DNA from 2 places in the Pseudomonas sp. ADAK18 genome. Region 1 is predicted to be linked to the other one. Evidence: predicted binding sites of a transcription regulator. Region 1 holds the regulator's gene; the other holds the start of a gene.

Evidence for each region. Region 1 encodes FliA, which starts transcription of late flagellar genes. Its sites were predicted from a motif close to CTAAAGTTTNNNNNNNNNNNGCCGNTAA; they were not measured.
Region 2: a site for FliA is predicted at 3,031-3,058, ahead of HKK55_RS18725 (methyl-accepting chemotaxis protein). Genes of this name have one in related genera too.

What each region holds. Positions count from the first base shown of each region.
Region 1 covers NZ_CP052859.1:928,063-932,684, reverse strand. Annotated here, with positions in the region: gene HKK55_RS04300 (chemotaxis protein CheA) at 1-1,306, opposite strand, end outside; gene HKK55_RS04295 (protein phosphatase CheZ) at 1,319-2,107, opposite strand; gene HKK55_RS04290 (chemotaxis response regulator CheY) at 2,126-2,500, opposite strand; gene fliA (RNA polymerase sigma factor FliA) at 2,670-3,410, opposite strand; gene fleN (flagellar synthesis regulator FleN) at 3,407-4,240, opposite strand; gene flhF (flagellar biosynthesis protein FlhF) at 4,362-4,622, opposite strand, start outside.
Region 2 covers NZ_CP052859.1:4,143,379-4,148,000, forward strand. Annotated here, with positions in the region: gene secA (preprotein translocase subunit SecA) at 1-754, opposite strand, end outside; gene HKK55_RS18715 (DUF721 domain-containing protein) at 1,060-1,515, shown strand; gene HKK55_RS18720 (helicase HerA-like domain-containing protein) at 1,538-3,016, opposite strand; gene HKK55_RS18725 (methyl-accepting chemotaxis protein) at 3,210-4,622, shown strand, end outside.

The DNA of each region.
Region 1 (4,622 bases):
CCACCAATTCCAGGTTGATCTCTTTCTTCAACTGGCGTGCCAGGTCGCGAACCAGGCGCGGGAAACGGCCGAAGACTTTCTTGATCGGCTGCATCCGGGTCTTCATGACGGCGGTTTGCAAGTCAGCGGTGACCACGTCCAGGTTGGACACGGCCTTTTGCATGGCTTCATCGCCGCTGTTAAGGCCCAGGCGCACCAAGCGGTTACGCACCAGCACCAGCTCGCCCACCATGTTCATGATGTCATCCAGGCGTGCGGTATCGACCCGTACGGTGGTTTCGGCTTCGCTGGCGGGTTGTTTGTCTGGCGCCGAAGCGGCAGGTGCCCGGGCTGGAGCTAGAGCCGGCTTGGCGGCCACTGGCGCAGGCGCCTTCGCGGCAGCCACCGGTGGCGGTGCAGCAACGGCGGCCGTGGAAACGGCGGCAGGCGCAACTTCGGTGAACTTGCCCTTGCCGTGCAACTCATCCAGCAGGGCTTCAAATTCGTGATCGGAGATCAGTCCATCGGCAGCCGGGGCAGCGCTGGCCGCCGGAACAGCTGGCGCAGCGGCAGCCGCTACCTCTGGCAGTGCCTCGGCGGCAAATGAGCCTTTGCCATGCAACTGGTCCAACAGGGCTTCAAATTCGTCGTCGGTGATTTCATTGCTGACGGGCGCTGCGGCTTCCGTTGGCGCCGACACAGCGGCCACCGCGTCGGGGGCGAACTGGCCCTTGCCGTGCAACTGGTCGAGCAGGGACTCGAACTCGGCATCGGTAATGTCTTCGGTGGTCGGCACCATCGCCGGGGCCACTGCTGCTGGGGCTTCGGCCTGGGCCTTGACGGCGTTCAGCGAGTCCAGCAGTTGTTCAAATTCGCTATCCGTCACATCACCGGCAGGTTCAGGCGTAACGACGGCCACTGCGGCCGGCGCATTGTCAGCCGGTTCCGCAAGGCGTGCCAGAGCCGCCAGCAGTTCCGGGGTGGCCGCCGTGATCGGTGCACGTTCGCGCACTTCACTGAACATGCCGTTGACCGCATCCAGTGCTTCGAGAATTACGTCCATCAGTTCCGAGTCGACGTGCCGTTCACCCTTGCGCAGGATGTCGAACACGTTCTCGGCGATATGGCAGCACTCCACCAGCTCGTGGAGCTGGAGGAAGCCGGCGCCCCCTTTTACAGTGTGAAAACCGCGAAAAATTGCATTGAGCAGGTTCGCATCATCCGGTCGGCTTTCCAGCTCGACCAGTTGTTCGGACAACTGCTCTAGAATTTCGCCGGCCTCTACAAGGAAATCCTGAAGGATTTCTTCATCGGCGCCGAAGCTCATATTGCGTGCTCCTTAGAAGCCTAAACTGGACAGCAAATCGTCTACGTCATCTTGACCTGACATAACGTCTTCACGTTTATCGGCATGAATCTGCGGACCTTCACCCTTGGCGAGGTGTTTTTGTGGATCTTTTTCCGAGAGGATCGCTTCGCGGTCATGTTCGATGCCGGCAAAACGGTCGACCTGGCTGGCCATCAGCACCAGTTTGAGCAGGTTGCTCTCCACTTCGGTGACCAGTTGGGTCACGCGTTTGATCACCTGGCCGGTGAGGTCCTGGTAATCCTGGGCCAGCAGGATGTCGTTGAGGTTGCTCGACACCGTGCGGCTGTCCTGCTCGCTGCGCGCCAGAAAGCCTTCGACTCGCCGTGCCAATTCGCGAAACTCTTCGGCGCCCACTTCCCGGCGCATGAAGCGGCCCCAGTCGGTGCTCAGGGCCTTGGCTTCGTTGGCGATGCCATTGACCAGCGGCGTGGCGTTTTCCACCAGGTCCATGGTGCGATTGGCCGCCGCCTCAGTCAGCCTGACCACATAAGACAGGCGTTCGGTGGCATCGGTGATCTGCGAGACTTCCTCGGCCTGCGGCATGTGCGGGTCAATCTGGAAGTTGACGATGGCGCTGTGCAACTCGCGTGTCAGCTTGCCGACTTCCCGGTACAGGCCACGATCACGGGTCTGATTGAGCTCATGGATCAACTGCACCGCGTCGCCGAACTGGCCTTTTTCAAGGCTTTCAACCAACTGGTGAGCGTGCTTTTTCAGGGTCGACTCGAAGTCGGCCTGTGATGATTCGTTATGCTCCATAGCTCCCCCGTGGCGACATCAATGACCGATGCGTTCGAAGATTTTTTCGATCTTCTCTTTCAAGGCCAATGCAGTGAATGGCTTGACCACGTAACCGTTGACCCCAGCCTGGGCGGCTTCAATGATCTGTTCACGCTTGGCTTCGGCGGTCACCATCAGCACAGGAAGGCTGCGCAGTTTTTCATCGGCGCGCACGTGGCGCAGCAAGTCGATACCGGTCATGCCCGGCATGTTCCAGTCGGTTACCAGAAAGTCGATGCTCCCGCTGTTGAGGATCGGAATCGCCGTGGTGCCGTCATCCGCCTCGACCGTGTTAGTGAACCCAAGGTCACGCAACAGGTTTTTTATGATCCGCCGCATCGTTGAGAAGTCATCAACGATGAGGATTTTCATGTTCTTGTCCAATTCGACCTCCAAGCAGTCTTAAACGCGTCCAGCACCTGGGCGCGCCATTTCAATCATTCAGGCGTTACAAATAAGGACTACTGAGGCGCACCACGGGTTGAAACCGCCAGGGCTTTTGGCCCGGACGGTATCATTCGCAGTGTCCCCACACTGCCTGTCAGCGCGCTCGCCACTCTCCCAAACGCCCCCGCAAGCGGGCCGCGCACTGGCTGTGTAACTGGCTGACCCGCGATTCGCTGACCCCCAGGACTTCACCGATTTCCTTGAGGTTCAGCTCTTCGTCGTAGTACAGCGCCAACACCAGTCGCTCACGCTCCGGCAAATTGGCAATCGCGTCCGCCAGTGCGCTCTGGAAGCGTTCATCTTCCAGATCGCGTGACGGTTCGAGATGAGCACTCGCGCCGTCCTCGTGCAGCCCCTCATGTTCGCCGTCCTGCAAAAGGTCGTCGAAACTGAACAGGCGACTGCCCAAGGTATCGTTCAAAATCCCGTAGTAATCGTCGAGACTCAATTGGAGTTCGGCCGCAACTTCGTGATCTTTAGCGTCGCGACCGGTTTTTGCTTCAATTGAGCGAATGGCGTCACTCACCATCCGGGTATTGCGGTGGACCGAACGCGGCGCCCAATCACCTTTACGGACCTCGTCGAGCATCGCACCACGGATGCGGATACCCGCATACGTCTCGAAACTCGCACCCTTGCTCGCGTCGTATTTGGTCGACACTTCAAGCAAGCCGATCATCCCGGCCTGGATCAGGTCTTCGACCTGGACACTGGCGGGCAATCGGGCCAGCAAGTGATAGGCAATGCGCTTGACCAGTGGCGCATAGCGCTCGATCAATTCGCCTTGGCTGTCACGTGCCGACTTCTTGTAAAGGTTGTAGCCGCTGGATGTCATAGCACCGGTCCTGCGCTCGTCTGATGCACCAATCGCTCGACGAAAAACTCCAGATGCCCCCGGGGATTGGCGGGCAGTGGCCACGTATCGACCTTCTGGGCAATAGCCTTGAACGCCAGTGCGCACTTCGAACGAGGGAACGCTTCATAGACTGCACGCTGCTTTTGCACAGCCTTGCGCACACACTCGTCATAGGGAACTGCGCCGACGTATTGTAAGGCGACATCGAGGAAGCGATCCGTGACCTTGGTCAACTTGGCGAACAGGTTTCGCCCTTCTTGCGGGCTTTGGGCCATGTTGGCCAGCACCCTGAAGCGGTTCATGCCGTAGTCACGGTTAAGCAGTTTGATCAGGGCGTAAGCGTCGGTGATCGAGGTGGGTTCGTCGCACACCACCAGCAGTACTTCTTGCGCGGCGCGCACGAAGCTGACCACGGACTCACCGATCCCGGCGGCGGTGTCGATCACCAGCACGTCGAGGTTGTCGCCAATGTCACTGAAGGCCTGGATCAGGCCGGCATGCTGCGCCGGGCTCAGATGCACCATGCTCTGGGTGCCTGAGGCAGCCGGCACGATGCGGATACCACCAGGGCCCTGCAACAATACGTCGCGCAGCTCACAGCGGCCTTCGATGACATCGGCCAGGGTATGTTTGGGTGTCAGTCCCAGCAGAACATCAACGTTCGCCAGGCCCAGGTCGGCATCCAACAGCATGACGCGACGGCCAAGCTCTGCCAGGGCCAGGGACAAATTCACTGACACGTTAGTTTTCCCGACGCCACCTTTGCCGCCGGTCACCGCGATCACCTGTACGGGATGCATGCTGCCCATGTTCGTTCTTTACCTTGTCTTGCTTAGACGCAGGCTACATAGGTTGGCTGCGGTAGGAGCTTGCAGGCCATCAATGTAGATACATTGCACTGTCGTTTTATGTTGCGTGTTCAGATTCACCTCAGCCGACCCGTTTGGCCGGACTGTGGTACAGATCAGCAAACATGTCAGCCATCGCTTCCTCGCTCGGCTCTTCCTGCATTTGCACACTCACTGCCCGGCTGACCAACTGATGACGGCGCGGCAGATGCAAATCATCCGGGATCCGCGGCCCGTCGGTCAGGTAAGCAACCGGTAACTCATGACTGATAGCCAGGCTCAATACTTCACCCAAGCTGGCCGTTTCGTCCAGTTTAGTCAGAATGCAGCCCGCCAGCCCACA
Region 2 (4,622 bases), 3.2 Mb from region 1:
CCTCAATATGTTGCTCAAGGCGCGGAATCAGCTTGTTGATTTCGATGTACAGGCGCGAGCTGTCCTCGGCCTGACCGGAAATGATCAGCGGGGTACGGGCTTCGTCGATCAGGATGGAGTCGACTTCGTCGATCACGGCAAAGTTGAGTTCGCGCTGGAATTTTTCTTCCATGCTGAACGCCATGTTGTCGCGCAGGTAGTCGAAACCGAATTCGTTGTTGGTGCCGTAAGTAATGTCGGCAGCGTAGGCGGCGCGCTTCTCTTCCGGCGGCTGGAACGGCGTCACGACGCCGACGGTCAGGCCGAGGAATTCATAGAGCGGGCGCATCCAGTTGGCGTCCCGGCGAGCCAGGTAGTCGTTCACCGTCACAACGTGCACGCCCTTGCCGGACAGCGCGTTGAGGTAAACACCCAGGGTTGCCACCAGGGTCTTGCCTTCACCCGTGCGCATTTCGGCAATCATGCCTTCATGCAAGGTCATGCCACCGATCAACTGCACGTCGAAGTGACGCATGCCCATGACACGCTTGCCGGCTTCGCGGGCGACCGCAAAGGCTTCGGGAAGCAGCTTGTCGAGGGTTTCACCTTTGGCTATGCGGGCCTTGAACTCTTCGGTCTTGGCGCGCAATTGCTCGTCCGAAAGGGCAACCATCTGCTCTTCGAAGGCATTGACCAGCTGCACCGTCTTGAGCATGCGTTTGACTTCGCGCTCATTCTTGCTTCCAAAAAGTTTCTTTAACAAAGGCGCAAACATATCGGCAGGTTCTTCCACACATAGGGATGGAGGGCGCCCCGTGAGTCGCCCGAGCAGCCCTCATGGCCGCATGCGAACGCGCATTCTACCCGGAAACGTGGGTGAGGAAAGTGGCGTTGTTCCCCGATGCTGGTACGGCGCTATTAGAGGGCTTGTTTAAAATAAGGGCTTTTTGCAGAACTTCAACCCATGGAGCACAGAAGTTACTTATTGATTTAATGGAGAAACCCCTGACAAAGCAATGCTCGGGGCGGGCCAGACGCTTTCTGCTACCATGGCAGCTCTGTTACTTAAGGTGTCTGATCATGGCATTTCGCCCTCTTACGGCCCGCGCTCCTGCCGTGTTGCTTCGCGAAGCCAAGCCCTTAAAAGCCATCTTCGGCCACGCGCAACGCCTGGGCCACCTGCAACGCCTGGTGGATAGCCAGCTGCAACCGGCTGCCCGCGAACATTGCCATGTCGCCTCCTGGCGCGAAGGCAACCTGTTGTTGATCGTCACAGACGGCCATTGGGCAACCCGCTTGCGCTATCAGCAAAAACGCTTGCAGCGTCAACTACAGGCCTTTGACGAGTTCGCCAGCCTGACACGCATTCAGTTCAAGGTGCAGCCGCCGACCGTCCAACAAGGCGCGGTGGGGCATACGATGGATTTGTCGACGGATGCCGCCGAGACCATTCAAGCCACGGCGGACGGTATCACCGATCCGAATTTACGAGCGGCGCTGGAGCGATTGGCAGCGCATGCCAAGCCCAAAACCTGAGCCTGGCACACAGCCTATATAGCTATTTACGCTTGCTGCCGCCCAACAACGACCCCAACAACCCACGCACCAACTGCCGCCCCATCTGATTGGCCGCCTGCTGCATGGCTGACTTCAGCGCTTTGCCTGCTGTAGTACCCAGGAAGGCGCCAGCCTTGTCAGTGAAACTCGGCTCTTGCGCGGCAGGCGCAGCCCCCTCCAGCGGCGCCAGGTCTTTGCGTGCCATTAGTACTTCGTAGGCCGATTCTCGGTCTATCGGCTTGTCATAGCGGCCCAGCAAAGGCGAACTGGCGATCAACGCCGCCCGCTCGGCCTCGGTCAAAGGCCCGATCCGCGATTGCGGTGGCGCCACCAGCACCCGCTGGACCACCTCTGGCGTACCGTTTTCCTGCAAGGTGCCCACCAACGCCTCACCGGTACCCAGCTCGGTCAGCACCGCCAGCGCGTCGAATGCCGGATTGGGACGGAAACCATCAGCCACCGCCCGCAGGGACTTCTGCTCTTTGGTGGTGAAGGCCCGCAGACCATGCTGAATACGCAAACCCAACTGCGCCAGGATGTTGTCCGGCAGGTCGCTCGGTGATTGAGTGACGAAATACACCCCGACACCTTTGGATCGAATCAGCCGCACGACTTGCTCCAACCGATCCTGCAGGGCCTTCGGTGTATCGGCAAACAGCAAGTGCGCCTCGTCGAAGAACAGCGCCAGCAATGGCTTGTCGGCATCGCCGCGTTCCGGCAGTTGCTCGAACAGCTCCGCCAGCAGCCACAACAGGAACGTCGCGTAGACCTTGGGCGACTCATGCACCAATCGGCTGGCATCCAACAGATGAATGCGCCCGCGACCATCGCTGGTGGGCTGCAGAATGTCTTCCAACTGCAAGGCAGGCTCGCCAAACAAGGCTTCTGCGCCCTGCTGCTCAAGCACGGCAAGGCGCCGCATTAGCGCCTGGCTGGAACCGGTGGTCATCAAGGCCGCGTCTTCGCCTAACAGTTCCGGGTGGAGCTTGAGGTGATTGAGTAGCGCCTTGAGGTCCTTGAGGTCCAGCAGCAACAGACCCTCACGGTCGGCCACTTTGAAAGCAGCATACAAGGCCGCCTGCTGGCTATCGGTCAACTCCAACAAGGCACCCAGCAACAGCGGGCCCATTTCACTCATCGTTGTACGAAGCGGATGACCGGACTGCCCGTGGATATCCCACAGCGTCACCGGACAGGCCTTCGGCGTGTAATTGAGGAACGGCATGCCGGCGATCCGCTCGGCGACCTTGCCTTGAGGATTGCCCGCGGCACCCAGGCCGCACAGGTCGCCCTTGATATCTGCGGCGAACACGGCGACGCCCGCATCGCTGAAGGCTTCCGCCAGGCGCTGCAACGTAACGGTCTTGCCGGTCCCCGTGGCGCCGGCAATCAAGCCGTGGCGATTAGCCAGGCGCATGGCCTGGGCAATAGGTTGGCCTTTAAGGTCTGCACCAATAATCAGTTGCGAGGAGTCTGGCATTTTGTCACCCATGGTTAATCTTTAACGCTGCACGGTCGATACAGACAAGCGAGAGACCCAAAAAGTCTAAAAATAGGTCAGATACTTCCTATAAAGGTAAATGGAAATATCACACTTCTTTTGACGCTGCCATTTCGCGCGTTTTCACAAGGACGCGCCTCGGACATTAAGACCTTAGCGGACCCTACAAGCCATGAATAAAAATCTGCGCTTCAGCCACAAGATACTGCTTGCAGCCGCCCTTATCGTCATTGCCGCTTTTGCGTTGTTTACCCTGTACAACGACTACCTGCAACGTAATGCGATTCGTGACGACCTGAACAACTACCTGCATGAAATGGGCGACGTCACCGCCAGCAACATTCAAACCTGGCTCGCCGGGCGCATTGTCCTGATAGAAAGCGCCGCACAGAACATCGCCATCAACCCTGAGCCTGTCACCGTCGCCTCCTTGCTGGAACAGAAAGCCCTGACATCGTCGTTCATGGCAACTTACCTGGGCGACAACAAAGGCGGCTTCACCATCCGCCCAGACAGCAAGATGCCGGACGGCTTCGACCCCCGCGTGCGCCCTTGGTATAAAGGCGCCCAGGCCAGCGGTGGTTCGACCCTGACCGAACCCTATATCGACGCAGCCACAGGCCAGTTGATCATTTCTGTTGCCACACCCAGCAGCAAGGCCGGCCAGAGCGTCGGCGTGGTGGGCGGAGACCTGAGCCTGCAAACCCTGGTGGACAACATCGGTGCCTTGAACTTCGGCGGCATGGGTTATGCGTTTCTGGTGAGCGCCGACGGCAAGGTGCTGGTACACCCGGATAAAAACCTGGTGATGAAGAGCCTGAGCGACGTCTACCCGACCAATACCCCGAAAATCAGCAGCGACTTCAGCGAAGTCGAAGTCGACGGCAAAACCCGCATCGTCACCTTCGCCCCGATCAAGGGGTTGCCGTCAGTGAACTGGTACCTGGGCCTGTCAGTAGATAAAGACAAATCCTTCGCCATGCTCAGCGAATTCCGCACCTCGGCCATTATTGCCACGATCATTGCGGTAGTGATCATCCTGGCCTTGCTGGGCATGTTGATTCGCGTCCTGTTGCAGCCGCTGCACGTCATGACCCGGGCCATGGAAGACATCGCCGACGGTGAAGGCGACCTCACGCGCCGCCTGAATATCCAGAACCACGATGAGTTCGGCATCCTGGGTATCGCGTTCAACCGTTTCGTGGAGCGGATTCACACCTCAATCCGCGAAGTGTCTTCCACCACCGAGCAGGTCAACGAAGTCGCCCTGCGGGTGGTCAGCGCCTCCAACTCGTCGATGGTCAACTCCGACGAGCAAGCCAACCGTACCAATAGTGTCGCGGCCGCCATCAACGAACTGGGTGCCGCTGCCCAGGAAATCGCCCGCAACGCCGCACAAGCGTCCCATCAGGCCAGCGATGCCAGGCACCTGGCCGAAGATGGCCAGCAAGTGGTGGAACGCAATATCAAGGCAATGAATCAGCTGTCCGAGATGATCAGCGCCTCCAGCAGCAATATAGAAGCGCTCAACAGCAAGACGGTGAATATCGGGCAGATTCTTGAGGTGATCACCAGCATTTCCCAG